Paraglaciecola sp. L3A3: one gene and its partner. The protein of the gene in region 1 interacts with the protein of each later gene in a pairwise test. Links are inferred from orthologs where the notes say so. Each region holds a gene or a part of one and is shown on either strand. Other genes may lie near its edges.

Region 1 (3,190 bases):
TGATGCTCAGAAGATTCTTTCCTGTGTTCTACGATTACAACAAAATGTCGCTAGTCAATACGTCATTGATGTCTTACGTGGTAAACAATTAAAACGTATTTTTGAAAATCAGCATGAACAACTTTCTACCTTTGGTATAGGAAAACAACAATCAGATGAGTATTGGCATAACCTGATTAATCAATTAATTCATCGAGGCTTGTTACGAGTTGATATCACCCAAAATGCTGTATTGAAATTAACCGAAGAAGCACGGCCTATGTTGAAAAACACCCAGTCTTTGCAATTAGCGGTGCCAAGGTTGACTGTCAACTTAGGCAAAAAATCTAAATTCCAAGCGCAAGATTATGACCGAGCATTATTTGCCAAGCTTAAACATTTACGTAAAGTCATTGCAGAACAAGATGATGTACCACCTTTTGTGGTGTTTAGTGATGCAACTCTGGCTGATATGGCCAATAAATGCCCTGAGTCTTCGTCTGAATTTTTAGATATCCATGGCGTGGGTGCTACTAAGTTAGAGCGATATGGTGTGCGATTTATTGAAGCGATTAGTAAGCATATTAATAAATAATCTAAGATCTTAGTTCGTCTTTGTATGGGTTAGTAGTAGTATCTCTGACATAATCTTTATTGTTTAATAAATTGATATAATCCATGGCTGTAAAAGAAGTTTCTCGTAAAAATAAAGATCAAAATGTTGAAAAACTAAAGATCCCACCACATTCTATCGAAGCCGAGCAGTCTGTCTTGGGCAGCATGTTAATTGCTCCTGACTCTTGGGATAAAGTGGCAGAAATTGTAGTGGAAGATGATTTTTACAATCATTCCCATCAAGTTATTTATCGTTCTATTTTAGGTTTGTTATCGAAGAATGAACCCATTGATTTAATTACTGTTTCTGAACATTTAGAAAATTTAGATGAATTAGAAGCAGCCGGCGGTTTTGCTTATTTAGGTGAGCTGGCACGGAATACACCAAGCTCAGCTAACGTGACTGCATATGCGCAAATTATTAAAGAGCGCGCAGTGACTCGTGAGTTAATCGGTGTGGCTCACGAAATTGCGGATACAGGTTATAATCCAGAAGGCCGAAATAGTGGCGAAATTTTGGATATGGCCGAAAGTAAGGTCTTCGAAATTGCTGAAAAAAGAACCGGCAAAAACGAAGGCCCTAAAAATGTTGAATCGGTGCTAGGTAAAACCATAGATCGATTAGAAGAGCTGGTTAAAAGTAATAAAGACGTGACAGGTGTGTCTACTGGATACACTGACTTAGATAAAAAAACCAGTGGTTTACAACCTTCTGACTTAATTATTCTCGCAGCACGTCCATCTATGGGGAAAACGACATTCGCCATGAACCTGTGCGAGAACGCAATGTTGTTGGAAACTAAGCCTGTATTAGTATTTAGTCTAGAAATGCCTGCAGAACAAATCATGATGCGTATGCTGGCGTCTTTAAGTCGTGTCGATCAGACCAAAGTGCGTACCGCTCAATTGGACGATGAAGATTGGGCTAGAATGTCAAATACTATGGCTATGTTAAAAGATAAAGATAACCTGTTTATTGATGACTCTTCGGGCCTAACTCCGATGGAAGTCAGGACCCGGGCAAGAAAATTAGCCCGAGATAAAGGTGGTATAAGTTTAATCATGATCGATTATTTGCAACTTATGCAAGTGCCTGGTTTAAGTGATAACCGTACCTTAGAAATTGCCGAAATATCTCGTTCTTTGAAATCTCTAGCAAAAGAGCTAGAAGTGCCAGTTGTTGCTCTATCTCAGTTAAATCGTAGTCTAGAACAAAGAAGTGATAAAAGGCCGATAAACTCGGATTTACGGGAATCAGGTTCCATAGAGCAAGATGCGGATTTGATCATGTTCATTTATAGAGACGAAGTCTATAACGAACAAAGTACCGAAAAAGGGATTGCCGAAATTATCATTGGTAAACAACGTAATGGCCCGATAGGGACATCTAGATTAACCTTCCAAGGGCAGTTTTCGCGCTTCGATAATTATGCTGGCCCAGCCATAGAAGATGAGTATTAATAGCAATTAGTGATAATGATTTTTGCTAGCTGAACACTTATATTTATTGGTTTATATCATATTAAAGACAAAAAAAAGAGATGCTAAAAGCATCTCTTTTTTTGTGTTAAGACTAACTTACTTCTTAACTTTTACTCTTGTGCTTGCAGTTACTTTAGCCGTAATGCGACGGTTAATTTTATGTGCAGCAGCAGTATTAGACGTATCTAATAATTGAGTTTCACCGAAACCTTTAACAGTTAAGCGATTAGGATTAATGCCGTATTCTTTAACAAATAAGTCACTAACAGCTTTAGCTCGTTTTTCAGAAAGCATCATGTTGTAGCCTGCATCACCTGGTGCTGATGCATGTCCTTCAATCACTGTATCTGTTGATGGGAATCGTTTCATGAAGTCAGCAAATTCTTTAAGCTGAGGATCAAGAGGATATTGCACAACGGCACTGTTATTAGCGAATAATACTTTAATATTCACTGACACTTGTTCTTCAGTAAATATGCTACAGCCATTTGCATCAACTTTGTCTTCAGCTGGTGTGTTAGCACATTTATCTTTACCATCTACAACACCGTCGTTATCAGTATCTATTGATTGAGCAACGATTGCGCAACCTTTACTATCAACTTTAGTTCCGTATGGAGTATTGGCACAGCTATCCATGTTATTGCTAACGCCATCATTATCACTGTCTTTAGAAGCTGCTGGAGCCGAACTCGCGCCAAATGCATAAGCAAGACCTAACTTGTATCCCATATGGGTATTGTCAGTGTCTAAATTCTGATATGCCGCAATTTCAGTAATAATTTTAAAGTTTTCGTTTAGATCCCAGTGCTTACCTAAACCTAAATCTAGGTAGTAATCACTTTCTGCAATCTTGGTACGCTTCACACCACCGAAGACATAGAACAAGTCATCTTCTAGGAAATATAACGCATCTGCACCAAAGCGATTACTTGAATAGTCGCTAGGAGTGGCATCGATATCAAAGCTTGAAGCTTCAATTCGAGCAGCCCACTGTGGTTTAAATCTAAAACCAAATTCCACTCCTAAGCCTTTACCACTATCTAAGTAGAAAGGCGCGCCAGTTTCGGCATGATCAGTTTTGTAATATTCAACAAACCCACCAACCCACTTT
Region 2 (3,218 bases), 4.7 Mb from region 1 along the record:
AATTAATATTTAGGTCACAAGAGAACTCATGACCCAAATCTTTTTTATTAATTCTGCTTCTCTAGCTCGTCTAGCCTTTTTTCTAGGGCTGCTAACTTTTCTCGTGTGCGGATCAATATTTGGCTTTGAATATCGAACTCTTCTCTACTGACAAAGTCTAATCGGCTAAGTTGGGATTGTAATACCTGCTTAACTTTTGTTTCTGCACCTTCTGCGAAGTTTTTTACTTCTGGTGGAACTGAGTCGGTGATTTGTTTAGCTATCTCTTCCAGTTTTTTAGGGTTTAACATAGTGAATACTCAAGTTAATTATGTTGGATTAAAAGGCATAATTTCATACAATCGTCGGCCTTTAACTTTAGGCTGTCAAATTTACCATGAAACTTAACCCAGGTCAGAACGAAGCTGTAAATTTTATTTCTGGTCCTTGTCTAGTGTTAGCAGGCGCCGGTAGTGGTAAAACCCGTGTAATTACCAATAAAATTGCTCACTTAGTGCGTCAGTGTGACATGCCTGCCCGTTATATTGCGGCTGTGACATTCACCAATAAAGCCGCTCGTGAAATGAAGGAACGGGTTGGACAAACCTTAGGTAAAAAAGAGGCTAGAGGCCTCAAAGTGTCTACTTTCCATACCTTAGGTTTAAATATTATTAAGTCGGAGGTAAAGGCGTTAGGTATTAAGCCTGGTTTTTCTTTGTTTGATGATAAAGACAGTATGGCTTTGTTGAAAGATTTAACAGAAGTTGAGTTTGACGGCGATAAAGAATTACTTGCTGCATTACAAAGCCAAATATCTAATTGGAAAAACGATCTCATTTTGCCTGAGCATTTAACAGGACAAACCTTATCTGCATCTGATGGTGAATTTGCTGAATTTTACCAGCGATATCATAATCACTTACGAGCTTATAATGCTTTAGACTTTGATGATTTAATTTGTTTGCCCACTTTATTATTAAAGTCCAACGAGACAGTTAGATTAAAATGGCAAACTAAAATTCGTTACTTGCTGGTGGATGAATATCAAGATACCAATACCAGTCAATATGAATTGGTTCGATTATTAGTCGGAGAGCGTGCTCGTTTTACTGTGGTGGGAGATGACGATCAATCTATCTATTCTTGGCGAGGCGCTAGGCCGCAAAACTTAGTTCTACTGCAAACAGACTTTCCACGGTTAAAGGTCATTAAACTTGAACAAAATTACCGTTCTTCTGAACGTATTTTGCATTGTGCTAACATCCTGATCCAAAATAATCCTCACGTATTTGAGAAAAAACTGTTTTCTGAGTTGGGATATGGCGACCCGTTGCAAGTCATAGTGGCTAAAAATGAAGAGCATGAAGCTGAACGTGTAGTCGCAGAATTAATGGCACACAAGTTTATGAATGCAACCAGCTTTAAAGATTATGCCATTTTGTATCGCGGAAATTTTCAGTCACGGGTTTTTGAAAAAGTACTGATGAGTAACCGAATCCCTTATAAGATAAGTGGCGGTATGTCATTTTTTGGTCGCTCCGAAGTCAAAGATATCATGGCCTATTTGCGCTTGTTAGTGAATCAAGACGACGATAATGCCTTGCTCAGGGTGATCAATACCCCTACCCGAGGCATTGGTCGGGTCAGTTTAGAAAAGTTGGGTAACTTGGCTAACAAGAATCAAACGTCTATGTTTGAAGCTGCGTTTGATCCCCGATTACAAGAAGTATTAACAGGCAAAGCTTTAGTTTCTGTTGAGCAATTTAGTCGTTGGATTGTCGAACTATCAGATCGAGCCGTAAGAGGTGATGGCATTGCCACTATTCGAGAAATGATCAAAGCTATGGGCTATGAAGAATGGTTGTACGAATCAAGTACTAGCCCTAAAGCCGCTGAAATGGCTATGGCTAATATCAGTACCTTATTTGGTTGGATTAGTGACATGTTAGAAGGCAGTGAGCTTGATCCACCTATGACACTGCAGGAAGTGGTTAATCGTTTAATTCTCCGTGACATGATGGAACGAGGTGAAGACGAAGACGATGCTGATCAAGTGCAACTGATGACCTTACATGCCTCAAAAGGCTTAGAATTTCCTTATGTGTTTATGGTCGGAATGGAAGAAGGCCTGTTACCCCATCAAAGTAGTATTGACGAAGACAATATAGACGAAGAACGACGTCTGGCCTATGTTGGGATTACTCGGGCACAAAAAACTTTATTTATGACATTGGTTAAAGAAAGACGTCAGTATGGTGAAGTGATCAACCCAGAGCCCAGCCGATTCTTATACGAATTACCTCAAGATGATTTAATTTGGGAACATAAAAAAGTGAAAGCTTCAGCAGAAGAACGTAAAAAGAAATCAGAAATTGGTATCGCTAATTTACGTAATATGATGAATAAAAGTTAATTATACCAATTCCATTAAATTCTCGCTGAGTGTAGATTTATTTATTGGGGTTGATATTAATCATTGTTTGATTAGGCGCTAATCGTATTGTTAGTGCCATCATTTATTTCTACTTTTTCTGCTTTTTGTAAAAATTTTCCTTGACCAAATTGACAGCCAGCTTTTGCGAGAAGGGTATATTGCGCTTCTGTAGTAATACCTTCGGCAATCAATTTAAACTTTAGATGGCTAGAAATAGATAATACCGATTGGATCAGCTTTAAGTTACGTTCTGAACGAGGCAAAGTTTTCACAAAGTGGTGGTCAACTTTGACGTAATCAAATGGATAAGAATATAAGTAACTTAATGACGCTAATCCGCTACCAAAATTATCCAAGACTAAAGTAATCCCCGCTCTTTTTAAGATTTTAATTGCTGGTAATAAAAACTGTGAACGACTGTTTAAGGTGTTTTCGTTAAATTCTAAGACTAATTTTTTCGGATCCGCACCAGAGTTGACACAGTATTCAACAAGTTGTTTAGCCAAAGATGTTTGGGTTAATTGATGGATTGATAAGTTAATGGCGACCAGTCTATTTTTGTCAGCAGCACTACCATTTTTCCACGCCACTAACATTTCACAGGCGTTAGATAAGATATATTTGTCCATTTCCACAGTTAAACCACACTGCTCTGCCACATGCCAATACTGCTCTCGTTTAATTTTCCCTAAACTTAGGTATTGCCAGCGAATGTAGCACTCTTCGTATAATACTTGTTTTGTGTTTAGATCGACCACAGGTTGTATGTAATGTTCAAAAGCTCTAGCTTGTAAAATTTTTCTGA

The links.
Region 2: the proteins of dnaB (region 1) and rep interact in binary tests that used the Escherichia coli proteins (3 or more experiments, as listed by UniProt). The link is inferred for Paraglaciecola sp. L3A3 from one-to-one orthologs.

Annotation. Positions count from the first base shown.
Region 1 is NZ_CP047023.1:189,015-192,204, forward strand. What follows is about bases 1-2,856. They hold dnaB (replicative DNA helicase), read left to right. Parts: upstream 1-657; coding sequence 658-2,055; downstream 2,056-2,856. Other genes in these bases: recQ (DNA helicase RecQ), read left to right, coding at 1-574; GQR87_RS00795 (OmpA family protein), read right to left, coding at 2,173-2,856. Also shown: more of GQR87_RS00795, read right to left, coding at 2,857-3,190. UniProt on the Escherichia coli protein: The main replicative DNA helicase, it participates in initiation and elongation during chromosome replication. Travels ahead of the DNA replisome, separating dsDNA into templates for DNA synthesis.
Region 2 is NZ_CP047023.1:4,918,063-4,921,280, reverse strand. What follows is about bases 1-2,884. They hold rep (DNA helicase Rep), read left to right. Parts: upstream 1-376; coding sequence 377-2,392; downstream 2,393-2,884. Other genes in these bases: GQR87_RS20425 (EAL domain-containing protein), read right to left, coding at 2,464-2,884; GQR87_RS20435 (accessory factor UbiK family protein), read right to left, coding at 48-290; ubiA (4-hydroxybenzoate octaprenyltransferase), read left to right, coding at 1-6. Also shown: more of GQR87_RS20425, read right to left, coding at 2,885-3,218. UniProt on the Escherichia coli protein: Rep helicase is a single-stranded (ss)DNA-dependent ATPase involved in DNA replication; it can initiate unwinding at a nick in the DNA. It binds to ssDNA and acts in a progressive fashion along the DNA in the 3' to 5' direction.